DNA from 4 places in the Anaerotruncus sp. genome. Region 4 is predicted to be linked to each of the others. Evidence: predicted binding sites of a transcription regulator. Region 4 holds the regulator's gene; each other region holds the start of a gene.
What was found. Region 4 encodes Rex, which represses fermentation and respiration genes when NADH is low (regulators of the CRP and FNR family bind a similar motif). Its sites were predicted from a motif close to ATTGTTAANNNNTTAACAAT; they were not measured.
Positions count from the first base shown of each region.

Region 1: a site for Rex is predicted at 4,565-4,584, ahead of ACZO3G_RS03645 (acetyl-CoA C-acetyltransferase). Genes of this name have one in related genera too.
Region 2: a site for Rex is predicted at 3,907-3,926, ahead of ACZO3G_RS04150 (phosphoenolpyruvate carboxykinase (GTP)). Genes of this name have one in related genera too.
Region 3: a site for Rex is predicted at 2,662-2,681, ahead of gap (type I glyceraldehyde-3-phosphate dehydrogenase). Genes of this name have one in related genera too.

Region 1 is NZ_DBMDHH010000008.1:806-9,527, reverse strand. It holds gene ACZO3G_RS03665 (electron transfer flavoprotein subunit beta/FixA family protein) at 1-296, opposite strand, end outside; gene ACZO3G_RS03660 (acyl-CoA dehydrogenase) at 313-1,452, opposite strand; gene ACZO3G_RS03655 (3-hydroxybutyryl-CoA dehydrogenase) at 1,555-2,394, opposite strand; gene ACZO3G_RS03650 (enoyl-CoA hydratase-related protein) at 2,430-3,206, opposite strand; gene ACZO3G_RS03645 (acetyl-CoA C-acetyltransferase) at 3,295-4,479, opposite strand; gene ACZO3G_RS03640 (hypothetical protein) at 4,706-5,038, opposite strand; gene ACZO3G_RS03635 (DUF1576 domain-containing protein) at 5,074-6,342, opposite strand; gene ACZO3G_RS03630 (competence protein CoiA family protein) at 6,423-6,815, opposite strand; gene ACZO3G_RS03625 (diguanylate cyclase domain-containing protein) at 7,025-8,722, shown strand, end outside.
Region 2 is NZ_DBMDHH010000009.1:23,589-32,310, reverse strand. It holds gene ACZO3G_RS04165 (LacI family DNA-binding transcriptional regulator) at 1-1,004, shown strand, start outside; gene ACZO3G_RS04160 (hypothetical protein) at 1,116-1,709, shown strand; gene ACZO3G_RS04155 (hypothetical protein) at 1,837-1,962, opposite strand; gene ACZO3G_RS04150 (phosphoenolpyruvate carboxykinase (GTP)) at 1,975-3,744, opposite strand; gene tsaD (tRNA (adenosine(37)-N6)-threonylcarbamoyltransferase complex transferase subunit TsaD) at 3,963-4,988, opposite strand; gene rimI (ribosomal protein S18-alanine N-acetyltransferase) at 4,985-5,434, opposite strand; gene polA (DNA polymerase I) at 5,502-8,102, opposite strand; gene ACZO3G_RS04130 (GNAT family N-acetyltransferase) at 8,337-8,722, opposite strand, start outside.
Region 3 is NZ_DBMDHH010000038.1:10,492-19,213, forward strand. It holds gene ACZO3G_RS10575 (helix-turn-helix domain-containing protein) at 664-888, opposite strand; gene ACZO3G_RS10580 (hypothetical protein) at 1,013-1,219, shown strand; gene gap (type I glyceraldehyde-3-phosphate dehydrogenase) at 1,586-2,596, opposite strand; gene ACZO3G_RS10590 (sensor histidine kinase) at 2,918-4,069, shown strand; gene metG (methionine--tRNA ligase) at 4,218-6,194, shown strand; gene ACZO3G_RS10600 (hypothetical protein) at 6,459-7,049, opposite strand; gene ACZO3G_RS10605 (TatD family hydrolase) at 7,139-7,906, shown strand; gene ACZO3G_RS10610 (GNAT family N-acetyltransferase) at 8,255-8,722, shown strand, end outside.
Region 4 is NZ_DBMDHH010000019.1:157-5,105, forward strand. It holds gene ychF (redox-regulated ATPase YchF) at 1-1,021, shown strand, start outside; gene ACZO3G_RS07000 (hypothetical protein) at 1,021-1,704, shown strand; gene ACZO3G_RS07005 (redox-sensing transcriptional repressor Rex) at 1,929-2,576, opposite strand; gene ACZO3G_RS07010 (isocitrate/isopropylmalate family dehydrogenase) at 2,607-3,791, opposite strand; gene ACZO3G_RS07015 (sigma-70 family RNA polymerase sigma factor) at 3,903-4,208, opposite strand; gene ACZO3G_RS07020 (hypothetical protein) at 4,223-4,420, opposite strand; gene ACZO3G_RS07025 (helix-turn-helix domain-containing protein) at 4,581-4,949, shown strand, end outside.

The DNA of each region.
Region 1 (8,722 bases), on a different contig from region 4:
GACGAGGTCGCCCAGGTGTCCGCGCCGCCGAACGCGCGGTCGGTGACGAGGATCGCCTCGTCCGCGCCCATCGCCAGCGCCTCGCGCAGCGCCAGGTCGGCCTGCGGCGGGCCCATCGAAATGACGGTGACATGCGCGCCGTACTGGTCCTTAAGACGCAGCGCGGCCTCGAGGCCCGCCTTGTCGTCCGGGTTGATGATGCTGGGGACGCCTTCACGGATCAGCGTTCCGGTCACCGGATCGAGCTTGACCTCGTTGGTATCCGGGACCTGCTTAATGCAAACGACTACTTTCAATTCCTGCAACTCCCTTCTACTTCAAGAACGATCCGGAAATGACCATACGCTGGACCTCGCTGGTGCCCTCGTAGATCTCCGTGATCTTCGCGTCGCGCATCATGCGCTCCACGGGGTAATCCCTCGTATAGCCGTAACCGCCGAAGAGCTGCACGCACTTGGTGGTGACTTCCATCGCGGTCTCGGCGGCGAACAGCTTGGCCATCGCGGCGTCGACCGAGAAGCGCTTTTTGGTGTCCTTGGCCACCGCGGCGCTGTAGACGAGCAGGCGGGCGGCCTCGATCTTGGCCTTCATGTCCGCAAGCTGGAACTGGGTGTTCTGGAACGCCGAGATCGGGCGGCCGAACTGTTTGCGCTCCTTGACGTATTTGACCGTCTCGTCAAACGCGCCCTGCGCGATGCCCAGCGCCTGCGCGGCGATGCCGATGCGGCCGCCGTCAAGGGTGCCCATCGCGATGCCGAAGCCCTTGCCCTCCTGTCCGAGGAGGTTCTCCTTCGGGACGATGCAGTTTTCAAAGATCAGTTCGCAGGTGGAGGAGCCGCGGATACCCATCTTGAGCTCCTTCTTGCCGATCGAGAAGCCGGGGAACTCCTTTTCGACGATGAACGCCGAAATGCCGCGGTTGCCCTTGGATTTATCGGTCATCGCGAAGATGACGTATACGTCCGCCTGGCCGGCGTTGGTGATGAAGATCTTGGAGCCGTTGAGCACATAGTGGTCGCCGTCGAGCACCGCCTTGGTCTGCTGGCCGGAGGCGTCGGTGCCGGCGCCCGGCTCGGTGAGGCCGAACGCGCCGAGCTTTTTGCCCTGCGCCATCGGGACGAGGTATTTTTCGATCTGCTCGGGGGTGCCGTACTTTTTGATCGGGTCGCAGCCGAGCGAGGTGTGCGCCGACACGATGACGCCCGTCGTGGCGCAGACCTTCGACAGCTCCTCGACGCACATCGCGTAGGTCAGCGTGTCGCAGCCCTGACCGCCCAACTCCTTCGGGAACGGGATGCCCATAAAACCGAATTTCTGCATCTTCGCGACCGTCTCGGCCGGGAAGCGCTCTTCCTCATCCACTTCCTGAGCAAGGGGCTTCACTTCCTTTTCCGCGAAGTCACGGAAAAGCTGTCTTGCCATCTCCTGCTCTTTGCTGAGTACAAAGTCCATGCAAGTTCCTCCCTAATATGTTTATATTTCCTGCGAAAGCTGCCCGCGCCAAGCCGCGCGGCACATCGGATGCGCCGCGCGGCCTGCGGAGCGGGAGCGGATTTACCTGGAGTAGTCGTAGAAGCCCTTGCCGGTCTTGCGGCCGAGCGTGCCGCCGCGGACCATCTTGCGGAGCAGCGGATGCGGGCGGTATTTCGGATCGCCGAACTCGTTGTAGAGCACTTCCATGATCGCGAGGCAGACGTCCAGGCCGATCAGGTCGCCGAGCGCGAGCGGGCCCATCGGGTGGTTCGCGCCGAGCTGCATGGCGGAGTCGATGCCCTCGACCGACGCGACGCCCTCGGCGTAGATGCCGATCGCCTCGTTGATCATCGGGATGAGGATGCGGTTGACGACGAAGCCGGGGGCCTCCTTGACTTCAACCGGGGTCTTGCCGATCTCCTTTGAGATGGCGACGATCTTTTCGACCGTCTCGGGAGCGGTGTGCAGGCCGGCGGTGACCTCGACCAGCTTCATGACGGGCGCGGGGTTGAAGAAGTGCATGCCCACGATCGCGCGGTCAAGCCCCTGGGACATCTCGGTCAGGGAGAGGGAGGAGGTGTTGGACGCGAAGATCGCGTCCTTCTTGCAGATCGTCTGCAGCTTCGCGAAGAGCTCCTTCTTGAGGTCCATCTTCTCGAGCGCCGCCTCGACAACCAGGTCGCAGTCGGCCACCTTGTCGTTGAGCCCGGTGGTGATCTTCGCCAGGATCGCGTCCGCCTTCTCCTGCTCCATCTTGCCCTTGGAGACGAGCTTGGTGAGGGATTTCTCGATCTTCTTCTTGCCGCCCGCGGCAAATTCCTCGGTGATGTCGCAGAGCACGACCTCGTAGCCGTCAGTGACCGCGAATGCCTGCGCGATGCCGGAACCCATCGTTCCCGCGCCGATAACGCCAACTTTCATTTCAGTTACCTCCATATGTAAATATCAGGATCGCATTACCTGTTTTCGAACGGGGCGGGCTTCTCCTTCGCCACAAACGCCTTCATCGCGTTCTGCTGGTCCAGCGTCTCGAAGCAGCTGCCGAACAGCTCCTCCTCGATCGCGACGCCCTCGTCGATCGAGACCTGCAGGCCGTCGTTGATCGCCTTCTTGGTGGCGCGCACCGCGATCGGCGCGTTGCGGGCGATCTTCTCGGCCAGCTTCATCGCCTCGTCCATCAGGTTTTCCAGCGGGACGACGGCGTTGACGAGCCCGAGCGCGAGCGCCTCGGGAGCCTTCACCTTGCTCGTGGTGTAGAGGAGCTCCTTGGCCTTGCCCACGCCGATCGTGCGGGCCAGCCGCTGGGTGCCGCCGAAGCCGGCGGTGATGCCGAGCGAAACCTCCGGCTGCGCGAACACCGCGTTTTCCGAAGCGATGCGGATGTCGCAGCTCATGGCCAGCTCGCAGCCGCCGCCGAGCGCGAAGCCGTTGACCGCCGCGATGACCGGCACGGGCAGCGTCTCAATCTTGCGGAAGATGTCGTTGCCCTTCTTGCCGAACGCCTTGCCCTCGGCCTTGGTGAGCCCGGACATCTCGGCGATGTCCGCGCCCGCGACGAACGCCTTCTCCCCCGCGCCGGTGATGATGACGCAGCGGGTCGCGTCCACGTCGATCGCGTCGACGACCTTCTCGAGATCGCCGAGCACCTCGCTGTTCAGCGCGTTGAGCGCCTTGGGCTTGTCGATGGTGATTACGCCGACGAAGCCCCTCTGTTCGTAGGTGACGTAACTCAAGTTTTTGCCTCCGTTCCTGTGTGTATTTTCGCTTTTGTACAGCTTTCAGGCACCCGGAGACCCGGATGCCTGAAACTGATTTTCCCTGTTACTGGATATTTTCGACAACCGTCGAGCAGCCCATGCCGCCGCCGATGCAGAGGGTCGCGAGTCCCAGCTTGGAGCCGCGCTTCTTCATCTCGTGCAGCAGGGTGACGAGGATGCGGCAGCCGGAGGCGCCCACCGGGTGGCCCAGCGCGAGCGCGCCGCCGTTGACGTTGACCTTGGAGGCGTCCCAGCCGAGCTCGATGCCCACGGCCAGCGACTGCGCGGCAAACGCCTCGTTCGCCTCGATGAGGTCCATCTGGTCGATCGTGAGGCCGGTCTTGTCAAACAGCTTCTTGGTGGAGAAGGCGGGTCCGATGCCCATGATGGAGGGATCGACGCCCGCGGTCGCGCCGGCGACCCATTTGGCCATCGGTTTGATGCCGAGCTCCTTGGCCTTGTCGGCGCTCATGACGACGATCGCGGCGGCGCCGTCGTTGATACCCGAGGCGTTCGCGGCGGTCACCGTGCCGCCCTCCTTAAAGGCCGGGCGCAGCTTGGCGATGCCCTCGGCGGTCACGCCGTCGCGGGGGAACTCGTCGGTATCGAAGAGGACGGTCTCCTTCTTGACCTTGATGGGGACCGGGACGATCTCGTCCTTGAACCTGCCGGCCTTGCGGGCGGCCTCGCATTTCTGCTGGCTGGACGCGGCGAACTCGTCCTGCATCTCGCGGGTGACGCCGTATTTCTCGGCGACGTTCTCCGCGGTGATGCCCATATGATAGTTATTGAAAGCGTCCCAGAGGGAATCCTTGATCATGCAGTCGATCAGCTTGCCGTCGTTCATGCGGTAGCCGTAGCGCGCCTTGTCGAGCGCGAAGGGGGTCGCGGACATGTTCTCCATGCCGCCGGCGACGATGATGTCCGCCTCGCCCGAAGCGATCATCGCTGCCGCGAGGTTGACGCACTTGAGGCCGGAGCCGCAGACGATGTTCAGCGTCTGCGCGGGGACCTCGATGGGAAGGCCGGCCTTGAGGGCGGCCTGGCGCGCGACGTTCTGGCCCTGCGCGGCCTGGAGCACGCAGCCCATAAAGACTTCGTCAACCTGCTCGGGTTTCACGCCCGCGCGGTTGAGGGCTTCCTTAATCACGATAGCACCGAGCTGCGCGGCGGGGACACCCGTGAGGGAACCGCCCATTTTGCCGATTGCGGTGCGGCAGGCACCGGCCAATACGATTTCCTTTGACATGTTGACGCCTCCGATTTTTCTTGAAATTCTCAGGTTTCGGGCCGGACCGGCCCTTCGATTATCAGTATACTACAAGGGTTTTGAAATTGCTATATTTTTAACAAACTTTTCACGATTTTTATGAGTTTGTCTAAATCTCCCCCCTCGCCCGAAACCGCTTTTATGCACTTTTGAAACAAACGCTCCAAAGGCCCCTGTTCATGCGGGTTTGAAAGGGAATTTCAGGTCATTCCCTGCGCTTAAAAAGCGTGAGCTCCACCGTGTCGGCGCCGATCTCCAGCCTGCGGCAGTCGACCATCTGCCCGATCAGGTGCAGTTCGCTGTCCTGCCCCAGCCCGCTCACTCCCGCGAGCTGCCAGAAGAACTCCTCGAGCCCCTCGTTTTTCTCCGCCTGGTTGAGGAACCGGTCGAGGTCGTTCACCTTCTTGCTCTCCGCCGGGTCGTACCGGCTTTTGAGCGAGAGCTCGTAGCCGTCCTCCAGCTTGCGCAAATCCATCCGCACCCCGTCCGAGCCGACGCTGAAAAAGAACACGATCAGCTCGTCGATCACTTTCGTCATCTTTCTGGCTGTAGCTTCCGTATCGATTCCCCCTGTTATTCCCGGTCCCGGCGCAGCGCCTCGATGAGCGGCACCAGCACAATGCACACGAGCCCCGCCGAAAAACCGTTGTTGTAGAGATTGAGGCCCCCGTGCAGGAAGCCGGTGTTGAGCACCACCGAGGCGTGGATCACGCCCGCGGCGATCCCCCATTTCCAGCCGAACTGCCCCGCGATGGGGGCGAGCCCCGTCGCAAAGAGGGCCGCCAGCAAAACGTTGGGCTCGCTCAGCGACCACACCATGAAAAAGGAGCTGATCACCACGCCGAGCACGACGGGGATGATGTTCTTGAGATGCTTGCCGAACGCGCCGAACCCGCAGATCGTAAAGACGCCGCCGATGGTCGGCCCGTTGAGGTCGCCGCCCACCACCAGCACGTAGACGGTGGCGGCCGCGCCGATGATCCCCATGTTGATGAGCGTCACGGGCAGTCCGTCTAGCTGGACGAAGTCGGCCACGAGGCGGCCCGAATGGCGGGTGATGCGCGCGACGTTCCGGAAGCTGCGCCCGTTCCACCAGAAGCCCGCCAGCGCCATCAGGGCGAACAGACCGAACAGGAAGGCGGCGAGCGGCAGGTTGTTGCCGGTGCTCCACGCGAGGCGCGCCTCGAAGGTGTGCCCGAAGGATTTGAAAAAGGAGGCGAGCACCATGCCGATCAGCCCCGCCGTAAAGCCGACGTTATAGAGGTTGTAGCCCTGGTGCACCCGCAGTGTGAAGGAGGCGACGGCGGGCAGCAGAAAGCCGACGGCCACGCCGATGCCGACCCCGAGCAGGTACCAGAGCAGCTTGTCCCGTTCGCGGCCGACGGTGACGATCTCCGAGACCACGGGCGCGAGCGCCGTGCCGAAGAGGGAGATGTAGACGTAGCGGCCGAAATGCTCCCGCTTATAGCGGGAATAGAGCCATCCGCCGAAAATGATCGGGAAGATGTTCCAGACGTCCTTGCCGAAGAGGGAGAACCCGGCCATCAAAAAGAGGCTCGCCACGCTGATGCCCGAAAAGTTCATCCGGACGGCGCGCAGGATGCCGATCGACAGCAGCGTCACCAGGCCCGCATTGACAAACGCGGCCCCCATGCCGCCGACGCTGATCGAGTCGGTGATCAGCCCCGCCTGGGTGCGGATGATCTTCCAGATGCCCGAAACGACGCCCGCGGGCGTGTCCCACAGCAGCCCGAAGCCGATCAGCGCCAGCGCGAAGGCGGTCATCGCCCAAAAGAGATAGCGTCCCTGCCGCTCCGGGCGATAGGTCAGCAATCGGTCCAAACCCTTCTCCCTCCATCTCCGGTGTCTCAGCTCATTTTAACATACGCGTGCCGGTGGAAAGGCGAATATTCTGTAAATTTTCACGTCCGCCGGACGAATTCCACCCGGCATCGCGGGCAGGTGATGCAGATCCTCCCCTTCCCGCGCGGCACCCGTACCTTCTGCCCGCAGGAGGGGCAGCGGAAACGCCGGTGGGTCCGCGCGTCCCGCAGGGCGTCCGCCCAGGAGGAAAAGCGGCGCGCCAGCGGCCGCCACAGCGCCATAAAACGTCGGTTCTCCTCATAGCGGCGCCCCGCGTCCCGCGAGAAAAAACGCAGGAAAAAGACCGCCAGCAGCACAAACGCCAGCGTCCAGAAGAGCCGATACCCCGTCGCGCGGCGCAGGGCCATCGAAACCGCCGCGCCGGCCAGCAGCGCCCAGCCCAGCCCGTCAAGCCCCCGCCTGCCCGGCATCATCCGCCGAAACCAGTCCATCCGGTGATCATCCTTTCCGAAGTAATCCTATTTTGCAGTGTAACATGTCCCGGCTTTCGTTGCAAGGACCGCCCGGGCGATGAAAAAATGCGTCCTTTCCAGAATTTCGATCATAAACTCTGGCCTTTTTTATAAAGATATGGTAATATTATGACAGCTGTTTTGTCCGGACCGCGGTCCGGACGTTTTCCTGGAAGGGAGGAAATCCGATGAACGATCTGGAGACGCGCGCCGCCGAATTCGTGCGCGGCGTCTGGCACGACTACCTGGAGGCCCGCGATTATTCCGGGATCATCCGGTCTTTTGACGAGGAGGTCACCTGGATCGGCACCGGCGAGGGGGAGCTCTGCCTCAGCCTCGGCGACGCCGTGCGGATGCTCGGCGCGGAGTCCCAGGAGTGGAGCGGGCATTTTTCCATCGTCGGCGAGGATTACCGCGCCCGGCAGCTCTCCGACGATCTCTTCCTCACCTTCGGCACCATCCGCGCGCGGGAGGAGAGCGGCGGGCAGGACCGCGTCGTCGCGGACCTCAACACCCGGTTTTCGGGGGTCTGCCGCCTGCGGGACGGAAATTTCTCCGTGCTGCACCTGCACCACTCGGCGCCCGACCGCTACCAGCGGGAGGGCGAGTTCTTCGCCAAGAGCCTCACCGAGCAGAGCAATGCCCTGCTCAAGAAGAAGATCGCGGAAAAAACCGCCGAGCTCGAACGGCTCAACGACGAGCGCAGGGCCGACGAGACCCGCTACCGCTTTGCGCTCGAGGCCACGAGCGACCTTGTGTTTGAATACAACGCCTCCAACGGGCTGGTCACCGCCAACAGCGCCCTTTACCTCGGCGGCAAGGACCCGGCGGGGTTCCTGCCGGACGACGATTTCCCCCACGTGTATCCTGAGGACCGCGACCGCCTCCGCGAAAGCCTGTCGTCCGAGCGGGTCCGCCAGGCCTTCGACGATGGAGAGACCGCCCTCTCGGCCGAATACCGCACCCTCGACGGCGAAGGGCACTACACCTGGGTGCGCATCACCCTCGTCCCCATCCGCGGCTCCGACGGGAAGTACCGGCGGCTGATCGGCAGCATCAAGGACATCGACCGGGACAAGCGCCGGGAGCAGGAGTTCAAGGACCAGTCGCGGCGCGATCCGCTGACCGGGCTCTACAACAGGCGCTACACCGAGGTCATGGTCAACCGCTTCCTCGAAAAGAGCGGCCCCGCCGCCTCGGGCGCCCTCTTCATCATCGACATCGACGACTTCAAGGCGGTCAACGACCACCTCGGCCACCTGCTCGGCGACGCCGTGCTGCGCGACGTCTCGGAGCGGATCACCCAGCTGTTCCGATCCACCGACATCGTCGGGCGGATCGGCGGGGACGAGTTCGTCGTCTTCCTCAAGGGCGCGGACGACGAGGAGGTCATCGGCGAAAAGGCCGGGGCGGTCCTCAACGCCTTCCGCAGCACCCTCGCCGGGCACAACGCCGGGCACGCGATCTCGGGCAGCATCGGCATCGCCCTCTGCCCGCGCGACGGCGGTGACTACCGCGCCCTCTTCGAGAAGGCGGACAGCGCCCTTTACAGCGCCAAAAAGCTCGGCAAGGACCGCTGCCAGTTCTACGACGGCGGCGGCGACCCCTTCCTCCCGCCCGGCACGCGGCGCGGGGAGGAACCGGACGTCGGGCGCAAATCCTTCACAGAGCATATCGCGGAATACATCTTCCAAATCCTCTACGATTCGGACGACATCAACAAGGCGGTAAACGCGATCCTCGCGATCGTGGGGCGGCATTTCGACGTGAGCCGCGCCTACATATTCGAGAACACCGAGGACGGGCTCGCCTGCAACAACACCTTTGAATGGTGCAACGAGGGCGTCTCCCCCCAGATCGACAATCTCCAGCGGGTCCCCTATTCC
Region 2 (8,722 bases), on a different contig from region 4:
GCACGCTGGCGCGCGGCCCGTCGGGCGCGCAGGCCGGGCGGGCCGAGCTGCTGGAGCTCACCGACGCGGAGATCGAGGAGGTGCAGCACCGCGGCTATTCGGTCTGCATCTCGATTAACGACGAGCGCTCCCTCTCCTCCCGCCTGCTCGCGCAGGGGATGCGGGACGGCTTCGCCGCGCTCGGCATCGGGGTGCTCGGCACCGTCAACGCCCAGCAGGACGCGCAGCTCCAGAAGATCCAGCTGGACAGCCTCGCCGCCATGCACCCCGACGCGATCGTCTGCCTGCCCGTGCTGGAGGGGCGGGAGCTCGACCGCTACCGCAAGCTCTGCCGGAGCGGCATCCGGCTGGTCTTCGCGGGGGACGTGCCCGCCTCGATGCCGCCCTTCTCCTACGACACCTGCGTCGCGGCCAACGAGTCGGAAAACGGCCGCGCCGCGGGCAAGCTCCTCGCCGCCGAGGTGCTCCGCCGGGGCGGGAGCTGCATCGGCTTCCTCTACGGCAGCGCGCAGTCCTTCTGTACCCGGCAGCGCGACCTCTCCGCCACCGGCATCATCGCCGAGGAGTTCCCCCAGCTCGAGACGGTGGCGCGGCGGGACTTCTACAGCCCCTGCGGGAACGCCCCCCTCATCCGCGGCCTGCTGGAGGCCCACCCCGAAATCGACGGCCTCTACGCGAGCGACGAACGGCTCGCCGCCGACGCGGCCGCCGCGCTGCGCGAGCTTTCGCGCCCGGATATCGCGGTCGTCGCCGCGGGGCTCGACTACGGCGTGGCCAAGCTGCTCGCGGCCGAAAAAAACATCACCGCGGTCAGCTGCCCCCGCTCCTATGAGACCGGGCGCGCCGCCGCGCTGGCCTGCGCGTGCAGCCTGCTCGGCAAGCAGCCCCTGCCCCACATCGTCACCGTGCCGGCGGTCGTCACCGCCAAAAACCTCGAGAAATCCTGGCTGGAGCTGGTCAAGCGCCGTCTCCCCCGCGAAATCTCCGAGCTGCTCGCCCGCTGAGCGGTCTTCAAATTTCCGCCGGTTCCCTATAAATTTCTTCACAGTTCATTGACATTCTGGTCACAAATGGTACAATAAGTGTGGAAAATTGTGACAAAAGGAGTGCTGACTGTGAAAAAATGGATTAGCGCGGTAATCGCGTTTGCAATGCTGCTTTCCCTCTCCTGCCCGGTCTTCGCCGAGCGCCTGCTCAAGCCCATCGAGGAGGCGGCGCCCGCCGCCGCGGAAGTGGAGGACGAGACCCCGGTCATCCCTGAGGAGCAGGTCCCGACCGCCGCGGCGCCTACCGTCGCGCTGACCGCCGCAGAATACGAGCTCGGCTATGTGAACATGGCCACCGAGCTGAGCGCCGCCCTCGGCGGCGCGCTCAAGGGCTACGACTACCGCGACAAGCGCACCTTCGGCAAAATCGGCGACGAGATCGCCGCGAGCCGGGACCTGCTCTCCGAGCTGGCTTCGGCCGCCGCCCCCGCCGAGTACCAGGAGGCCCACAAGCTCTTCGCCGCGGCCGCGGAAAAGACCGCCGCCTACTACGACAGCTTCACCGCGATGACCCGCTCCCCCTCCAAGGCCAGCTACGATAAGTCGGTCAAGGCGAGCCAGGAGGCCCAGAAGGCCATCCTCGCGGCGGTCAACCAGTTCGTGGAGACCTATACCTCCCTGCATCCGGGCTCCCAGTTCACCCGCATCCCCGTGGGCGCCTGACTTCCACAAGCATCTGAAGAGCGCCGGGCGCGAATGCGCCCGGCGCTCTTTGCGTCATCCCCCGCGGAGGGACGCAAAAAGGCCCCGGACGCTTTGCGTCCGGGGCCTTTTGACATCGTTGAAAGAGCTATCTTTTGTCGCGGAGGATGAGCGCCGCCATGACGCCGAACGTCACGGCGATCGCCGCGGCCGCGCCCACGAGGGCCGTGGCCGCGATCCCGCGCCAGGGGTTGAAGAGCCGCAGTTCTTTCATCATAACGGCACCTTACTTGTCGAGGTTGGCTTCGAGGGTCGAGAGCTGGCTTTCGAGTTCCTTCGGCAGCTTGTCGCCAAACTTCGCATAGAACTCCTTGATGCCCTTGACCTCCTCTTTCCAGAGGGCCTTGTCGACGGTCAGCAGGTCCTTGACGGTGTCGGTGGTGACGTCGCCGAGACCCTCCACGTCGATATCCTCCGGCTTCGGCTCGTAGCCGATCGGGGTCTCCACCGCCTCGGCCCTGCCCTCGCAGCGGTCGATGATCCAGTTCAGCACGCGCATGTTGTCGCCGAAGCCCGGCCAGATGAAGTGGCCTTCGTCGTCGGTGCGGAACCAGTTGACGTTGAAGATCTTGGGGGCCTTGTCGCCGAGCTTCTCGCCCATTTCGAGCCAGTGCGCCCAGTAGTCGCCCATGTTGTAGCCGCAGAAGGGCAGCATCGCCATCGGGTCGCGGCGGACGACGCCCACGGCGCCGGCGGCGGCGGCAGTCGTCTCGGAGGCCATGGTGGAGCCGACGAAGACGCCGTGCTTCCAATCCCTCGCCTGGTAGACCAGCGGAGCGGTCTTGGCGCGGCGGCCGCCGAAGATGATCGCGGAGATGGGCACGCCGTTGGGGTTATTGAACTCGGAGGAGATGCAGGGGCAGTTGACCGCCGGAGCGGTGAACCGGGAGTTGGGATGCGCGCCCTTGGAGCCGTCGGTGCAGTCCCACTTTTCGCCCTTCCAGTTGAGCGCGTTCTTGGGCGGGTTCTTGTCGAGGCCCTCCCACCAGACGGTGTTGTCGTCGAGGTTGTGGACCACGTTGGTGAAGATCGTGTTCTTCTGGGTGGAGATCAGCGCGTTGGGGTTGGACTTCATGTTGGTGCCGGGGGCGACGCCGAAGAAGCCGTTCTCCGGGTTGATCGCCCAGAGGCGCCCGTCCGGGCCGACGCGCAGCCAGGCGATGTCGTCGCCGACCGTCCAGACCTTGTAGCCGGCATCCTGGAATTTCTTCGGCGGGATGAGCATGGCCAGGTTGGTCTTGCCGCACGCGGAGGGGAACGCCGCGCAGACGTATTTGATCTCGCCCTTGGGGTTCTCCAGGCCGAGGATGAGCATGTGCTCGGCCATCCAGCCCTCGTTCTTCGCCTGGTAGGAGGCGATGCGCAGGGCGAAGCACTTCTTGCCGAGCAGGACGTTGCCGCCGTAGCCCGAGTTGACCGACCAGATGGTGTTGTCCTCGGGGAACTGGACGATGTAGCGGTTCTCCTCCTCCATCTTGGCCTTGGAGTGCAGGCCGCGGACAAAGTCGTTGGAGGTGTCGCCGAGCTGGTCGAACGCCTGCTGGCCCATGCGGGTCATGATGTCCATGTTGAGCACGACGTAGATCGAGTCGGTCAGCTCAACGCCCACCTTGGAGAAGGGGGAGCCGATCGGGCCCATGCAGTAGGGGAGGATATACATGGTGCGGCCCTGCATCGCACCGTCGAAGAGGGTGCGCAGCTTGGCGTACATGACCTGCGGGTCCTCCCAGTTGTTGGTCGGGCCGGCGTCCTCCTTCCTGCGGGAGCAGATAAAGGTCCTGCCCTCGACGCGCGCGACGTCGTTGATGGCGGTGCGATGGAGCAGGCAGCCCGGGAGCTTCTCGGGGTTGAGAGCTTCCATCTCGCCGGTCGCGAGAGCCTGGTCGCGCAGCTCTTTGAGCTGGGCCTCGCTGCCGTCGATCCAAACAACCTTGTCGGGTTTTACAAGCGCCTTCATCTCCTCAATCCAGTTGAGGACATTCTTGTTGTTTGTCATGATTGTTCTCCTCTCGGTGTATTTGGAATAATTTATAAAAACCATGCCGGAATGCGGGGGAATTTGGTCGGTTTTCTGTGGAGTTTCCCTAGAAAATCGAAATCTCCCACGTTTATCATTATAGACCGAACCTTTTGAAATTGCAATGGGTTTTCTGGAATTTGTGTTAATTTTTCGTCAAAGTTTTGCAGGAGGGCAAAGTTCCCTCCTGCATTTTGTCAGTCCCGCGCCGAAAATGCCGCCGCGATATCCATGGACGGGGCGGCGTTGAGGGAGAGCGCCGCGGGCGGATTTGCAAGGAATTCATAGTAGCCCTGCGCGCCGATCATCGCGGCGTTGTCCCCGCAGAGGGAGAGGGGCGGCACGTAAAGCGTAAAGCCGTTTTTCCGGCACATCTCCCCGAGCGCGGCGCGCAGGCCGCTGTTGGCGGAAACCCCGCCGGCCGCCGCGACGACGCGGTATCCGAGCTCCTTCGCCGCGGCCTCGAGGTGGCTGGTCAGCACCTCGCAGACCGTCCTCTGGAAGCTCGCGGCCAGCGAATCGGCGTCGACCTCCTCCCCCTTCTGCCCGGCGTTGTGCAGCAGGTTGATGACCGCCGTCTTGAGCCCCGAAAAGCTGAAGTCGTAGGGCGCGCCCTCGACGCGGGGCTTGGGGAGCTTATATCTGCCCGGGTCGCCGCGTCCGGCAGCCTCGTCGATGTAGACGCCGCCCGGGTAGGGGAACCCCATCGCGCGGGCGGACTTGTCGAACGCCTCCCCCGCCGCGTCGTCCCGCGTGCGGCCGACGACGCGGAATTCGGTGTAGGAGCGCACCTCGACGATGTGGGTGTGCCCGCCCGACACCACGAGGCAGAGGAAGGGCGGCTCCAGCTCGGGATGGGCCAGGTAGTTGGCGGCGATGTGCCCGCGGATGTGGTGGACGGGCACGAGGGGCTTTCCCGCCGCGAGGGCGAGCCCCTTGGCGTAGTTGACCCCCACGAGCAGCGCGCCGATGAGCCCCGGCGCGGCGGTCACCGCGACGGCGTCGATCCCCTCGAGCGGGACGCCCGCCTCGTCGAGCGCGCCCTGCACCACCGGCACGATGTTCTCGCAGTGGCGGCGGGAGGCGATCTCCGGCACCACGCCGCCGTAGACGCGGTGCTCCGCCACCTGCGAGTTGATGACCGAAGAAAGGACCCTGCGCCCGTCCTCCACCACGGCGGCGGCCGTCTCGTCGCAGGAGCTTTCGATCGCTAAAATCTTCATGTCGCTGTTTCCTCCCGCGCCCCCCGCGTCAAAAACGCCGTCATCAGGATGGCGTCCTCCGCCGGGTTGGCGTAAAAATTGCGGCGGCGGCCCACCGCGCCGAAGCCGAGCTTCTCATAGAAGGCGATGGCCGCGCGGTTCCCCTCCCGCACCTCGAGGGTCAGAAAGCCGAGCTTTTCCCGGCGGGCGTAGAGGAACATCCGCCGCATGAGCGCGGTGGCGATCCCCCGGCGGCGGAATTCCGCCGTGACCGCCACGTTCGCGATGTATCCCTCGTCCAGCACCCGGTGCATCCCGGCGTAGCCGACCACCCGGCTTCCGCTGCGGGCGACGAAGAAGACCGCGCAGGGGTTTTCCAGTTCCCCCGCGAGGGTGCGCCCGCTCCACGGCTGGGAGAAACACTCCGCCTCGATTTCGGCCACCCCCGCCACGTCCGCCCCGGTCATCCGCCCAAAGCGGACGAGGTACTGGGGCGTTCCCGAGAGGCGGGAAATCAGCCGGAGGCGGCGCGGTCTATTTGGCTTCGAGCCAGTTGTCCCCGACGTTGGCGTCGGCCACGAGGGGGACCTTGAGCGTAATGGCATGTTCCATTTCCTCCTTGAGGATCGCGGTCGCGGCCGGGACCTCCTCCGCGGGAGCCTCGACGAGCAGCTCGTCGTGCACCTGCAAAATGAGACGGGCGCGCAGCCCCTCCCGGCGCAGGCGTTCAAACACCCGCACCATGGCGATCTTGATGATGTCGGCGGCCGTCCCCTGGATGGGGGTGTTGCGCGCGACCCGCTCCCCGAATGCCTGCGTCACCTTGTTGGACGCGGCCAGCTCGGGCAGATAGCGGCGGCGGCCGAAGAGAGTTCTCACATAGCCGTTTTCCCGCGCGAATTTGATGGTGTCCTCCATATACTTCCGGACGCCCGCGTAGTGCTCCAGGTAATTCTTGATGTAGCTGTCCGCCTCGGCGATCGAGACGCCGATATCCTGCGAGAGGGAAAACGCCCCGATGCCGTAGACGATCCCGAAGTTGACCGCCTTGGCGCGCGAGCGCATGACCGGCGTGACCATCTCCTCCGGCAGGCCGAACACCTGCGCGGCGGTGGTCGTGTGGATGTCCTCGCCGCTCTGGAAGGCGGCGATCATGTTTTCGTCGTCCGCGAGGTCAGCCAGCACCCGCAGCTCGATCTGCGAATAGTCGGCGTCGACCAGCTTCCAGCCCTCCCGCGCGCGGAAGAACCGGCGCAGCTTGCTGCCCTCCTCGGTGCGCACCGGGATGTTCTGGAGGTTCGGCTCGGTCGAGCTGATCCGGCCGGTGCGCGTCTCGGTCTGCTGAAAGGTGGAGCGCACCCGCCCGTCGGGCCCGACCACCTTGAGGAGCCCGTCCACATAGGTGGACTTGAGCTTGGAGAGCTTGCGGTATTCGAGGATCAGGTTGATGATCGGGTGGTGGGGCCGCAGCGCCTCGAGCACGTCCACGTTGGTGGAATAGCCCGTCTTGGTCTTCTTTTTGGCGGGCAGGCCGAGCTTCACGAAGAGGACGTCCCCCAGCTGCTTGGGCGAATTGAGGTTGAAGTCGTACCCCGCGTACTCCACGATGCCCGCGTGCAGCTCCTCCAGCCGGTCGTCGAGCTCACCGCCGTACTCCCGCAGGGCGTCGGCGTCAAGGGAGAAGCCTTCACACTCCATGCCCGCCAGCACCCGCGCGAGCGGCATCTCGATCTCGAAGAGCAGCTTCTCCTGCCCCTTCTCCGCGATCTCCGCCGCCAGCCGGCCGCACAGCTCGTCCAGCACAGCCGCCTGCCCCGCCAGCGCGGCAAAATCCTCCGGCACCTCGCCCGCCAGCTCGCGCGGCGCGATGCCGTACTGGGCCGCCAGTTGCAGCGGGTCGTAGACGGCGCTCGTCGGACTGAGCAGATAGGCTGCCAGCTCGGCATCGAACTTTACATTCTGTATATACTTGTTTTCTTTATACGCAATTCGGTGGAACGGCTTGCTGCTCCACACCCGCAGCGGCGCGTCCGAACGGAGCAGCTCCGCCGCCGCGTCCTTGCCCGCGAGCAGCAGCGCGTCCGGAAGAACGGCGGCGACGGCGACAATGTCGCCGCTGCCGTCCAGGCCGGCGATCACATCCGCCCCGCCCGCCGCGGCCACGCGCCCGGCAAAGTCCGCAGGGCCCGCCGAGACGGTAAGCGGCCTGGACGGCTCGCGCGCCGCCGCAGGCGGCGCGTCGCCGCCCTCCCCGGCGGCGGCCTGCGGGTCGACGCCCCAGCGTTCCATCATTTTGAACATCTCCAGCCGCGCGAAGAGAGCGGCCGCCTTTTTCTGATCGACCGCCCCCCGGAGGTAATGCCTCGGCTCCGCGTCGATCGGCGCGTCGCAGCAGATCTCCCCCAGCTTGCGGCTGGTGTAGGCCATCTCGCGGCCCTCCGCGAGCTTTTTGCGCACGCCCGGCTTGATGGACGGGTCGTCGAGGTGCTCGTAGACCGCGTCGAGGTCGTGGAACTGGGAGACGAGCGCCAGCGCCGTCTTTTCGCCGATGCCCGCCACGCCCGGGATGTTGTCCGAGGCGTCTCCCATCAGCGCCTTCACGTCGATGAGCTGGGGCGGCTCGACGCCGTATTTCTCCATCACCGCCGCGCGGTCGTAGAGGGTGGAGGCGGGCTGGCCCATCTTGGTCGTCGCCAGCCGCACCGACACATGCCCCCCCACAAGCTGGAGGCTGTCCCGGTCGCCGGTCGCGATGACGCAGTCGTTCCCGCCGTCGGAGCACGCCTTCGCGAGCGTGCCGAGGATATCGTCCGCCTCGTAGCCCTGGCAGGTGACGATCGTGAAGCCGAGCGCGCCCAGCAGCTCCTTGAGCGGCTCCATCTGGGAGGCCAGCTCGTCGGGCATCCCCTTGCGCTGGGCCTTGTAGCCGTCGTACATCTCATGCCGGAAGGTCGGTCCATGCAGATCGAACGCGCACGCCACCGCCTCCGGCTGCACCTCGTCGAGCACCTTGAGCAGGATGCTCAGGAACCCGTAGATGCCGTTGGTGAACTCTCCGTTCTTGGTCGTCAGCGCCTTGATGCCATAGTAGGCGCGGTTTAAAATGCTGTTGCCGTCGATCGCAAGCAGCTTCATAAGCAACAATCCTTTCTCCGGGGGGCTTTTGAAAAAGTCCCCCGGACCCCGAAAACTTTGATCAGGCCGGCCTCGTCCCATCACCGCGGGCGCGAGACGTGAGGCGGGACAGTCTCCCCGCCGCCGGACAGTGCGCCCCGCAAAACAGGGCGGCGGAAAACGACGCGCCGCAGGCGCGTCCGCGCGCGAAGCGCGCGCGGGCGGCTCCGCCGCCCGGTTTTCCGCCCAGCCGCGCTAGAGGTCGAACTGCATAATCCGCCGCGCCTCGGCGAACCCGTTCCTGCGGTAAAAGCGGACGGCGCCCTCGTTCTGGGCCAGCGCGCAGAGCTCGACATACCGGAGCCCGCGGCCGCGCGCCCACGATTTGACGCTCTCCATCAGCAGCGCGCCGACGCCGCCGTTTCGGTGCCGCTCGTCGACGCAGAGGTCCATCAGATAGGCGTAGCGGTAGGGGATGACACAGTCGTAGGGCGGCGTCGCAAGGTCCTGCGCCAGCGCGAACCCGCAGACCTCCCCCGCGTCGTCCGCCACAAAAAGCTCCTGATCCCCGGCTGCGACAACCTCCCGCAAAAACGTCTCGTCCTGCGGGGTATCGCGAAAGCGTTCCGGCTGCATCCGCG
Region 3 (8,722 bases), on a different contig from region 4:
GTGAAATATCGCGTAAAAACAATGAAAACTTTCTAAGCATTTTATCTATTATGCACATATTTTGTGCACATTCCTGTTTCTTTCGCCTAACGATATTTTCCAGTTGCGGCCCTCCTTGTCCTGTCAGAGACCCGCGAGTTTCTATTATAACATGAATTTCGTGTCGTTTTGGCATGTAAATGGTGGTGGGAAATGTTCTTTGATTTGCCGCTTTCCAAGCGGCGGGGATTGCCGGGTCCCGCCCCGGCAGGCGGTTTTGGATTTGCCGCGCTGCGCCCGGCGGAGCTTTCTTCGCGCCCCTCCGGGGCGCTTTAGATGTGCCGCCTCCGGCGGCGGGGATTGCCGGGGCCCGCCCGCCGGCGGCTTTGGATTTGCCGCGCTGCGCCCGGCGGAGCTTTCTTCGCGCCCCTCCGGGGCGCTTTAGATGTGCCGCCTCCGGCGGCGGGGATTGCCGGGTCCCGCCCCGGCAGGCGGGTCCATTTCTTGATCGCCCAAGAAATGGACGAAAGAAGGGCGCTCAAGGGGGGCTCACTTGAAGAAGACGGGGCGCAAAGCTCGCCCCCCTTGAGAATCCCCCCGCCGCTCACGTCCAGCGGAGTGCATAAAGAAGGCAAATACAAACCACCCAAAATAAAAAACGGACACCTTTACAGGTGTCCGCAATCAGATCTCGAAAAGAACTTTCGGTTCAATATGCAATGCGTCGCAGATATCAAACAGCGTTGTAATCGAAAACGACATTTCAATATTGGGTGCCTCAATATGGCTTAGATATCCCCGGCTAATATGGACCAAGTCGGCCAGTTCTTCCTGCGTGAAACCCGCAAGCTTACGATAATGCGCGACACTTAACCCAAGTTTACGAAATTTCTCCGCATGCACGCCCACACAACTCACCTCTATGTATTTATTGTAAGCTTGTGTGCCGCCAAAGTCTGCTTGACATTAGATCGCAATTGCTATATTATTGTACGCAAAGCGAACAATATGTACGCATTTGCGAGGTGGGTTTATGGAAGATTACAGGCTCGCTTATTATTTTCTGTCCAGCAAGGTATCCGAAATTGCGGAAATCCTGCGCAAGCCGCTGGAGGGCGAGACGCGCGAACAGATCAAGAACAGCGCGGCGGCGCGGACGGTTCAGGCGATGGACCTGTTGGAGGACGCGCGGCGCCGCTCGCAGGAAATGCTGCACGCGAGCGAGCCCCAGAGGGATTAGCGCGCCCGCCGTCCCCCGTTGGGAGCGCCGCAACCTGAATTGAGCCTTCAGCTAGTGTACCCGTGGGGAGCGGCGGTAGTCTGCGGGTTATGGCAAGGTACTCCCGGGGGATTCTCAAGGGGACTGGCGGAAGTCCCCTTGAGCGCCCTTCTTTCGTCCATTTCTTGGGCGATCAAGAAATGGACCCGCCCGCCGGGGCGGGACCCGGCAATTTATGCCGCCGCAGGCGGCACATTTGAAGCGCCCCGGAGGGGCGCGAAGAAAGCTCCGCCGGGCGCGGCGCGGCAAACCCAAAACCGCCGCCGGGCGCAGCACGGCAAATGAACAAAAGAGCCGCCCTCGCGGGCGGCTCTTTCAAAAAACCGATTACTTATGATCAACGGTAGCCATGTGCTGGATGAGCATGAGGACCTTGTTGCTGTAGCCCCACTCGTTGTCATACCAGGAAACCAGCTTGACGAACTTGTCGGTCAGCGCGATGCCGGCCTTCTTGTCGAAGATGGAGGTGCGGGCGTCGCCGATGAAGTCGGACGAAACCACATCGTCCTCGGTGTAGCCGAGGATGCCCTTGAGGGAGGTCTCGGAAGCCTTCTTGAGCGCGGCGCAAATCTCCTCATAGGAGGCGGCCTTCGCGAGGTTGACGGTCAGGTCGACGACGGAGACATCCAGCGTCGGGACGCGGAACGCCATGCCGGTGAGCTTGCCGTTCAGCTCGGGGATGACCTTGCCCACAGCCTTGGCGGCGCCGGTGGAAGACGGGATGATGTTGCCGGAAGCGGCGCGGCCGCCCCTCCAGTCCTTCTTGGAAGGACCGTCAACGGTCTTCTGGGTGCCGGTGGTGGAATGGACGGTGGTCATCAGGCCGTCGACAATGCCGAACTCGTCGTTGATGACTTTCGCCAGAGGCGCCAGGCAGTTGGTGGTGCAGGAAGCGTTGGAGACGATGTCCATGCTCGGCTGGTAGGTCTCGTGGTTGACGCCCATGACAAACATCGGCGCATCCTTGGAGGGCGCGGAGATGATGACCTTTTTGGCGCCGGCCTTGAGGTGGGCCTCAGCCTTGTCCATGGTGGTGAAAACGCCGGTGGACTCAACCACATACTCGGCGCCGCAAGCGCCCCACGGAATGTTGGCGGGCTCCCGCTCGGCATAGAACTTGACAGTCTTGCCGTTGACGATGATCGCGTCGTCGGTGTAGCTCACTTCGCCCGTGTACTGGCCATGGATCGTGTCATAGCGAAGCATGTAAGCGCAATAGTCAGGGGTCATGAACGGATCGTTGACGCCCACGAATTCAATGTTCGGATTGTCCAGTCCAGCGCGGAAAACCAGTCTGCCGATACGGCCAAAACCGTTGATACCAACTTTAATTGCCATTGGAAACAACCTCCTGTATTTTTGATACCTTTATCATAATACAAATCTCTGGAAACTACAAGAACCTTGATAAACTTTAAACGATTTTTTTTATTTTCTTCAAACCCGGGATATTTATACTTTGCTTTTTATTGAAAACGCCCAACTCCTATTGAAAATCACACCCTCATATACTATAATTGAAGCGTAATTTTCTGTCGATTTGTGTCGAAAGGTCCCTGTTTTCCCTGTTCCCGGGCCTTCATGCAATATTTGGAATCCGAATATTTCCGCGGTCCTTCCCAAATGATAAGTGCAGTTCCGCAGCGAGGAGGTGCGCCTTTGGACGATCCCCGAACAGACTCTTTTTTCGACCAGCTGACCGGGCTCCTGGACGCCTCCGGCCAGCCCGCCGCCGTGATGGACCATGATTTTCGTCTCGTCTGGTGCAGCGCCGCCGGCTCCCGGGAAATGCCCGCCCTGGCCCTGCCGGACGGCGCGCAGCTGCTGCTGCACGGCTACGACCCCGAGGTCGTCCGCGCGGAGATCGACCGGTGCGGTTCCTTCACCACCGCCGGCCCCAACCACCTGTTCGCAGAGCGGCCGACCGTCATCTGCGCCCTGCCCGACGGGAGCGGCCGCTATCTCATCCAGCCGGCCTCCGGCGCCGAGCAGGGCTCCGGCATGCGACCCGAGGGGATGTCGCGCACGCTCTCCTCCTTCGGCAACCAGTACCGCGCGCCGCTGACCGTCATCTTTTCGATGCTCACCCTCCTCTCCCGCAACTGCGGGCCCGGCTCGTCCGAAAAGGACCGCGAGCGCATGCCCGATTACCTCGCCGCCATCAACCAGAGCGCCTTCCGGCTGCTGCGCAGCAGCGAGTGGATTTCCGATTACACCCGCCTCACCTATGGGTTTTCGCCCGTGCGGACCCGGCGGGTCGACCTCTTCCACTACCTGCGCGAGCTCTTTTCGGCGGCCGCCGACTTAATCGAGCCGACCGGCATCCCGCTCTCCGCGGACATCCCCGAGGGGATGCTGCCCGCCGCCTGCGACACCCAGAAGGTGTCCGCGGCCCTGCTCAACATCCTCTCGAATTCCTGCCGCTACACCCGCCCCGGCAACCAGATCGCCGTCCGGGTGCGCTTCAAGCGGGGGATGCTCAGCGTCTCGGTCGCCGACCGCGGGCTCGGGATTCCGCCCGACGTGCAGCCGCGCGTCTTTGAGCCGTACTTCTCCTACGACCACGGGGGGCGGCCCTTCTCGGGCAACGGCCTCGGCCTGACGATCGCCCGAGATTCCATCGCCGCCATCGGCGGCACCATCGCGCTCACCTCCACGCCCGGGAAGGGAACCACCGTCGTGTTCACCCTGCCCGTGGAGGACGACGAGAGCGTGCCGCCCGCCGTTTTCTGCGAGGCCGCGGATTACCTCTCCGACCGTTTTTCCCCCCTGCGCGTCGCGCTCAGCGACAGCATCGACTGTCCCCTCTAAGGAACCGCCCGCGGGCGGTTCCTTTTTTGCCGCCGGGGCGCGCTCCGGCGGCAAAAACTTTCCACAGCCCCTGTTCATTTTACCCAATTCGTGGTATACTATATCATTACATTGACGACACCAAACTCATGCAAGGAGGTTCCACATCATGAATGGAACAGGAAAGACATTTTACATCACCACCCCCATCTACTATCCGTCGGACAAGCTGCACATCGGACACAGCTACTGCACCGTCGCGACGGACGTCATGGCGCGCTACAAGCGTATGCAGGGGTTTGATGTCATGTTCCTGACCGGCACCGACGAGCACGGCCAGAAGATCGAGGAAAAGGCGAAGGCTGCGGGCGTGACCCCGCAGCAGTATGTCGACAGGGTGGTCGCCGGCATCAAGGAGCTGTGGAAGCTCCTCAACATCTCCAACGACCGGTTCATCCGCACCACCGACGACTACCATGTGGAATCGGTGCAGAAGATTTTCAAGGACCTCTACGACAAGGGCTACATCTACAAGGGCTCCTACAAGGGCAAATACTGCACGCCCTGCGAGTCCTTCTGGACCGAGAGCCAGCTGAAGGACGGCAAATGCCCCGACTGCGGCCGCGAGGTCATCGACGCGGAGGAGGAGGCCTACTTCTTCAAGCTCTCCGCCTTCCAGGACCGCCTCATCAGGCTCTACGAGGAAAACCCCCACTTCATGGAGCCGCAGAGCCGCCTCAACGAGATGGTCAACAACTTTATCAAGCCCGGCCTCGAGGATCTGTGCGTCTCCCGCACCTCCTTCTCATGGGGCATCCCCGTCACCTTCGACCCCGGCCACGTCGTCTACGTGTGGGTCGACGCGCTGACCAACTACATCACCGCGCTCGGCTACGGCAACGACAAGTATCACGAGTTTGAAAAGTTCTGGCCCGCCGACGTGCATTTCGTCGGCAAGGAGATCATGCGCTTCCACACGATCATCTGGCCCGCCATGCTCATGGCGCTCGACCTGCCGCTGCCCAAAAAGGTGTTCGGCCACGGCTGGCTGCTGCTCGAGGGCGGAAAGATGAGCAAGTCCAAGGGCAACGTCGTCGACCCCGTCGTGCTCGTCGAGCGGTACGGCGTCGACGCCATCCGCTATTTCCTGCTGCGCGAGTTTCCCTTCGGCTCGGACGGCCTCTTCTCCAACGAGGGGCTCATCACCCGCATCAACGCCGACCTCGCCAACGATTTGGGGAACCTTGTCTCCCGCTCGGTGGCGATGGCGGAGAAATACTTCGGCGGCACCCTGCCGGCGGAGCGGAAATCCGAGCCGGTCGACGAGGAGATCATCTCGATCGCGCGCGGGCTCAAGGACCGCTACGAGGCGCAGATGGAACAGTACGCCTTCCAGAACGCGCTGATCGAGGTCTTCAAGCTCATCTCCCGCACCAACAAATACATCGACGAGACCGCCCCCTGGGTGCTCGCCAAGGAGGAGGCCAACCGGCCCCGCCTTGCCACGGTGCTCTATAACCTGCTGGAATGCGTGCGCATCGCGGGCATCCTGCTCGCGCCCTTCATGCCCGCCACCTCGCCCAGGATTTTCGCGCAGATCGGCGCGGCCGGCGGCATCACCACCTACGAGTCCGCCGGGACGTGGGGCCTGCTGCCCGCCGGCGTGACGGTCAAAAAGGGCGAGGGCCTCTTCCCGCGCATCGACGTGGCCAAGGAGCTCGAGGCGCTCGAAAAGGCGCGCGCCGCCGCCATGGAAAAGGCCGCCGCTGCGGAAAAGAAGCCCGCCGCCAAGGCGGAGCAGCTGGAGGGGGTCGCCTCGCTCATCACGATCGACGACTTCGCGAAGGTGCGGCTGCGCGTCGCGCAGGTGACCGCCTGCGAGCCGGTGCCCAAGGCGGATAAGCTCTTGAAGCTCACCCTCGACGACGGCAGCGGCACGCCCCGCCAGGTCGTGTCGGGCATCCATCCGTGGTACGAGCCGGAGGCGCTCACCGGAAAAAAGGTGATCGTCGTCGCGAACCTCAAGCCCGCCAAGCTGCGCGGCGTCGAATCCAACGGCATGATCCTCGCCGCCGACGCGGGCGAAAACGACGTGAAGGTCATCTTTGTCGACGAGTCCGTCCCCTGCGGTTCGGTGGTCCGGTAGCCAGGGGAAACTTTTGAAAAAGGTTCCCCTGGACCCCTTCAAAACTTTTGGTTCAGGCGAGTACTACTCGCCGCCGCCCACGCGCCCCGTGGAATCAAAGTTTTCGCCCGCCTTTTCCAAAAAGGCGGCGGGGTCAAGGGGCGGAGCCCCTTGACGCGCCCGCAGGCGCGGAACACCCCATCCTGAGAAGCGATTTTTTGGTTCTTTTTTCAAGAAAAAAAGAATGACGGCTGATGCAAAGGGCCTTTGCATCAGCCGTCCTTTTCAGAGGTTCCCCTTCCCGTCGAGGTACTCGAGCTGGCGCTGCACCAGCCGGATCCCGGTGTGTCCGTCCGGAAGCTCCTCGACGTGCAGGTTATAAAGGCGCATCCGTTCGGAGATTTCGAGGTTCGCCTTCTCCTCCTCGTCCACGCCCATGAAGAACCATACCGCCCGCTTGATCGCGTTTTCCACGATCTGCACGTAGGGCGTTCCCGGCTCCATCATGTAGATCGACCCCGGCGTCACGCCGGTATAGGAGGCCATAAAGTTCTTCTTCGCAAGCCTGAGGACCTCGGTGCGCAGACCGCCCTCCACGTCGATGCGGTCGGCGGCGCGCTTGAGCGCCTCGAGCAGTTCTTCCTTAGTCGTCACGGTCATCACAAGCCCCTCCTGTTCGATCATCAGCATTTCATCCAGCACGCGCCCCGGCGTCTCCCCGACCGTCCGGCCGATCGCCTGGAGGATCCTTCCGGTCAGCGCCGCGGCGGGTTTCCCGTTGGCGCTCGCGAGCGTCTGCTGGCTGAGCCCCGTCTCCTTGAAGACGTCGTATCGCTTTTTCCCATGCCTGCCGAGATAGACGTCGATCAACTTCAATGGAATCCCCTCCTTCGCTTTCACTGTACTACGATATTTTTTATTAGTCAAGTATTTCGTAGTAGTATATTTTTTCTGTGAGGTGCGCCATGTACCAGAATATCTTCGATACCCACGCCCACTACGACGACGAGCGGTTCGACGGGGACCGCGAAGCGCTGCTCGATGCGCTGCCCGCCAAGGGAGTCGTCGCGGTGGTCAACGCCGCGAGCGACATGAAAACCTCCGCCTCCGGGCTCGCGCTCGCCCGCGCGTATGATTATTTCTACTGCGCGGCGGGGGTGCATCCGCACGAGGCGGGCTCCTTCGCGCCGGGCGACCTCGACGCCATCGCCGGTTACGCGCGCGACCCCAAGGTCGTCGCGGTCGGGGAGATCGGGCTCGACTACCACTACGATTTCTCTCCGCGCGACGTGCAGCAGCAGGTCTTCGAGGCGCAGCTCGGGCTGGCCAACGACCTCGGTATGCCGGTCATCATCCACGACCGGGAGGCGCACGCCGACACCCTCGCGCTGCTGAGGAAATACCGCCCCAAGGGGATCCTGCACTGCTTCTCGGGCAGCGCGGAGATGGCAGGGGAGATTTTGAAGCTCGGCATGTATCTCGCGTTCGGCGGGGCGGTCACCTTCAAAAACGCGAAAAAGCCCGCCGAGGCGGCCGCCGCCGTGCCGCTCGACCGGCTGCTCGTCGAGACCGACTGCCCCTACATGACCCCCGAGCCCTTCCGCGGCAGGCGGTGCGACTCGTCGCTCATTCCCCACACCGCCGAGCGGCTCGCCGCGATCAAGGGGATCTCCGCGCAGGAGCTGCTCGACATCACCTGCCAGAACGCGCGCAGCGTCTACCAGCTCGACTGACGGGCGGCGGGCGAGGCGAAATTCCGCCGCCAAGCGGACGGAACCTCACCGGCCCAACCCACGCCGGTCCCGACGCGCGCGCCGGAGAAACCGCGAGAAATCGCGTGAAAAACAGAGACCGCACCCTTCCCGGGGGCCGAGGCCGCGCCCCGGCGCGGCTTAGGACGCTCCCGCGCGCCACAATCCGTTTGCGGGTTCCTTGTGCAAAGTGCTATAATCAGAGCATCCAGGGACGCAGTTCCATCCGGCAAACAAAACGCTTAGGGGTGGAACTATGACCTAGCCATACTCACCAAAATATGTTGTGCCTATTTGTACCAATCAACAAAATTTAAAGGTGAGTGAATCTTGAAAACCGACCGATTATACCGCGTGGAAAAAGAGGACGCGCCGAAGCTGAACCAGCTTTTGACCGAGTGCTTCGCGAAGGACCCTCTTTACCTGCAACTGATCCCGCAAAAGGACAAACGCCAAAAACTTCTGCCGGAACTTTTTAGCTGCGACCTGGACGAACTGTTTGAAAATTGCGAGGTGTACGCCGACAGCGCCGATCTAAACGGCATCATCGTGGTCTCGGACGAAACCGAGCCCTATAACCCGCTCAAATACTACGCCATCGAGCTGTACTACGCGCTCAAGACGGGCGCGTGCCTCATCCGCGACGACCATTCGCTGCGGACCTTCTGGAACTTCCTCAAAGGCAAGGATTACCTCAACTCGGTGTGGACCGGCGACATCGGTTCCGACCGCCGCATGCACGTCGTCTACTTCGCGGTGCGCCCGTCGATGCGCGGCAGGGGCGTCGCAACCAGACTG
Region 4 (4,949 bases):
GTCCGCGAACTATCCCTTCTGCACCATCGAGCCGAACGTCGGCATGGTCGCCGTGCCGGACGAGCGCCTCGACGTGCTCGCCAAAATGTACGACCCGGACAAATACACCCCCGCCGTCATCGAATTCGTCGATATCGCCGGGCTGGTGCGCGGCGCGTCCAAGGGGGAGGGGCTGGGCAACAAGTTCCTTTCCCACATCCGCGAGGTGGACGCGATCGTGCATGTGGTGCGCTGCTTCGAGGACAACGAGATCATCCATGTCGACGGGGAGATCGGCCCCCGGCGGGATATCGAGACGATCAATCTCGAGCTCATCTTTTCTGACATCGACATCGTCGACCGCAAGATCGACCGCGCCCTCAAGGCCGCCAAGGGCGGCGACAAAACGCTCGCCGCGCAGGCGGACGTGCTGGGACGGCTCAAGGCCCACCTCGAGGAGGGGAAATCCGCCCGCAGCTTCGTGTGCGACGCAGAGGAGCGCGCCGCGCTCGAGGACATGCCGCTGCTCTCCGACAAGCCGGTCATCTACGCCGCCAACATGAGCGAGGCGGATTTTACCGGCGGCATCGAACAGAACCGCTTTTACCATGAGGTGGAGGAGATCGCGGCGGCGGAGCACGCCGAGGTGCTGCCCATCTGCGCCCGGATCGAGGAGGAGATCGCCGACATGTCCGCCGAGGACAAGCTGCTCTTCCTCGAGGAGATGGGGCTGCATGAGTCGGGCCTCGACCGCCTCATCAAAAAGAGCTACGCCCTGCTCGGGCTGATCTCCTACCTCACCGCCGGCAAGCAGGAGGTGCGCGCGTGGACGATCACGCGCGGCACCAAGGCCCCGCAGGCCGCCGGGAAGATCCATTCCGATTTTGAAAAGGGCTTCATCCGCGCCGAAGTCGTCGCGTACGACGACCTCATCGCCTGCGGCTCGATGGCCGCCGCCAAGGAGAAGGGCCTTGTCCGCTCGGAGGGCAAGGAATACGTCATGCAGGACGGCGACGTCGTCCTCTTCCGCTTCAACGTCTGATGAGGCGGGCGCTGGTCCTGTGCGGCGCGCTCGCGCTCGCCGCGCTGCTCTTTTTGTTCCTGCGGCCGCACCCGGAGCGCGCCGCCTTCCTGCCCGAGGCGCAGAACGACTTCGTCCTGGGCGCGGTCGGCCTACCCGGCGGCGCGCCCGCCCCGGAAAGCGCATCCCCCGTCGACGGGGTCCCCTCCCGGGCGGAAGTGGTCCCCGCGGAATCCTCCGCGGCTTCCGAGGCCGGGTCCGCCGAGGCCGAATCCGGCGAACCGGAAAATACCGCCCCGCTTCCCGAAGCCGCCGCGCTCCCCGCCGGGGAACGCAGCGTGGACGCCCGTCCCGAGCGGGAGAGCTACCCCGTTGGGACCGGCGAGATCGCGCTCGTCGTCACCAACCGGACGGAAAACGACCTCATCTACACCCACTGGTTCGACTTCCGGCGGGTGGAGGGGGACGCCGTCGTGCCGCTCACCCCGCGCGCGGGGCTGATGGCAAACCCCGACGACGTGAACGCCGAACGGGTGCTGCACGGGGGCGAGACCGTCACGATTACGCTGCCCATCGACCTCTTCGACGAGCCGCTGCCGCCGGGCACCTACCGCGCGGCGCAGCTGAGCTGCTTCGCGGATACCGGCGGGCAGGCGCTCGCCTGCTCGGAGATCACCGCGGACTTCGTTATCGCGGAAAGCTGAAGAGCAGGCCGGGGCGCCGCCCCGCCGCCTTTTGAAAAAGGCGGGCGAAAATCTTCGCTTTTGGCTTTCTCACGGCGCCCCCCTTTGCGGGGGACGCGGCCGGCCTGCGCCAAACGTTCTTTGCCCCCTTTCTTGAAAGAAAGGGGACCGACGGCTTCCGGAGGAAGCCGGACAAAAGAAGGCCCCCGCCGCAAGGCGGGGGCCTTCTTATTTTCGCCTCCCCGTCATTCATCCTCGGGGTAGGCGGCGTTGATTTGGTAGCAGAGGGTCATGAGGCTGTCGCCCAGGTGGACGTTCTCGACGACCGCACCCTCAAAGTCGAGGGAGAGGTCGTAATGGGAGAAGTTCCAGAAGCAGTTGACGCCGAGCTTCATGAGCCGCTGGGCGGTCTCGAAAGCGACCTCCTTGGGGATACAGAGGATGGCGGCCCGCGGGGACTGCTCCTTGCAGAACGCCTCGAGCCCCGCCATGTCCTGCACGGTCAGGCTGCTCACCTTCTGGCCGATCACGCGGGGGCTGTCGTCAAAGATCCCGACGAGCTTGAAGCCGCTGCTCTCGAAATCCATGTGGCGCGCGATCGTGCGGCCGAGGTTGCCCGCGCCGATGAGAACCATGGGGGTATGCTTGTTGAGCCCCATGATGTTGCCGATCTCCTTGTGGAGCGCGGCCACGTTGTAGCCGTAGCCCTGCTGCCCGAAGCCGCCGAAGCAGTTGAGGTCCTGGCGGATCTGGGACGCGGTCAACTGCATCAGGGAGGCCAGCTCGCGCGAGGAGATGCGGGTGACGTCGCGGCTGAGCAGGTCGCCGAGGAACCGGTAGTACCTGGGCAGCCGCTTGATAACGGATAGGGAAACACCCTCGTGTTTCGGCATATGCAAAACCTCTCGATCCAGAATTCCCGGTTACAGCCGTGCGATGGTGTCCATCACATAGTTGCCGAATTCCTCGCAGGTGCAGCCGGTGTCGCGGCCGGTGACCGCGAGCTTCTTTTCCTCGTACATACAGATGTCCAGCGCCCGTTCGAGCTTATCCGCCTCGGCCTGATAGCCGATGTGGCTCAGGAGCAGCACCGCCGCCCGCAGCATCGAGCAGGGGTCGGCGTATTTGCCGCGGCCCTCGGCGATCATGCGCGGGGCGGAGCCGTGGATCGCCTCGAACATCGCGTAGCGCTTGCCGAGGTTCGCGCTGCCCGCGGTGCCGACGCCGCCCTGGAATTCGGCGGCCTCGTCGGTGATGATGTCGCCGTAGAGATTGGGCAGCACGAACACCTGGAAGTCGCGGCGGCGCTTGGGGTCGATCAGCTTGGCGGTGGTGATGTCGATGTACCAGTCGTCGGTCGTGATGCCGGGGTACTCCTCGCCGATCTTCTGGCAGAGCTTCAGGAACTTGCCGTCGGTCGTCTTGACGACGTTCGCCTTGGTGATGATCGACACGCGGCTCTTGTGGTTCTTTTTCGCGTAGTCGTAGGCGAGCCGCGCGATCCGCTCGGTGCCCTCGGTGGTGGTCACGACGAAGTCGAACGCCACGTCCTCGTCCACGTTGAGGCCGCAGGAGCCGATCGCGTAGGCGCCCTCGGTGTTCTCCCGGAAGAAGGTCCAGTCGATCCCCTCGCTCGGCACCTTGACGGGGCGCACGTTGGCGAACAGGTCGAGCTCCTTGCGCATCGCGACGTTGGCGCTCTCGACGTTGGGCCACGGGTCGCCCGCGCGCGGGGTCGTCGTGGGGCCCTTGAGGATGACGTGGCATTTTTTGAGCTCGGCGAGCACGTCGTCGGGGATCGCCTTGCCCTGCGCCGCGCGGTTCTCGATCGTCAGCCCGTCGATCGTGCGGAACTCCACCTTGCCCGCCCCGACCTCGTCCGCCAGCAGGTGCCGGAGCACCCGCGCGGCCTCGTTCGTGATGATGGGGCCGATGCCGTCGCCCCCGCACACGCCGATGACGATGGTGTCGAGCTTCCCGTAGTCGGTAAACTCCTTCTGCGCCTTGATGCGCTCGTTGCGCGCGAGCTGCGCTTCCACGAGCGCCGCGAACTTTTCAGCGGCGGCTTTGACTTTCTGGTCCAATCGCGTTTCCTCCCATATTTTCATTTCCCCCGCGCGCTCTCACGCCGGACGGTCTGTCTATATATGATAATTTTATAACAGACTTACCCCATTGTCAATGAACGATGGAAAGAAATCCGGCCGCCGCCCCCGCTTTTACGAGGGGAACAGCCCCGCCTCGCTGCACATCTCGGCCTGGGCGCGCAGCGTGCGCTTGGCGGCCGCGAGCCTGCGGCTCACGGTGGAGGGGTGCACCCCGAGCTCCAGGGCGATCGCCGGGATGTTGCGCCCCCCGAAAAAATAGAGCGCGACGACCTGCCGCTGCTTGGGCGGCAGGTGGCGCACGGCGCTGCGCAGGAACCGCGCGTACCGTGCGCGCGCGGGTGCGTTGTCGGCGCACTGCGGCGCGGCGATCCGCTCGAAATCCTGGAGGGAAAAGGTGCTTTCACATACGTCAAACATGTGCCCCGCCCCCCTCAGTCATAATAGTGGCGCAGGTAGTCCATGACCACGCGCAGGTCGTACAGTTCGGCGTAGAGCGCGTCGATCCGCCGCTGCGCGGCGAACGCCTCCTCGCCGCGCGCCGTCTGCGCGAACACCCTCAGCTCCCGCAGGCGCTCCTGCAGGCGGTCGGCCGCCGTCCGGTACTCCTCCGACAAAGCGGTTAAATCCATTCAATTCCTCCTTGTGATTTTACAAATCGTGTGATTTTTGCTTCTTATCTTAAGAGTGCCACACGGAATGTGTATTCACAAGAAAATTTCGCACAATTTGCAAGATTTTGTTGACGAAATACACAAAATGTGTTATTATCAGGACAGTGAGGTGACCGGAATGCTGGCTAACAGGCTGCGGGCCCTGCGCAGGGCCAAGGGGCTGACCCAACAGGAACTGGCGGGCGCGCTGGAAATTTCCGCGAGCGCGGTGGGCATGTACGAGCAGGGACGGCGGGAGCCGGACAACGAGACGCTGACCAAATTCTGCCGGTTCTTCGGCGTGCCGAGCGACTACCTGCTGCTCGACGGGGCGGAAAGCCCCGCCGGACCGCCCGAGCTCGGGGAGTTCCTCGAGGATTTCCGGCGCAGGCTGCTGGCGCAGGAGGGCCTGATGTTCAACGGCGTGCCCCTCACCGAGGAGGAGATCACCCAGGTCGTCAGCGCGATCGAGGTGGGCGCGTCGGTCGCCGTCAACAAGCTGGGCCGC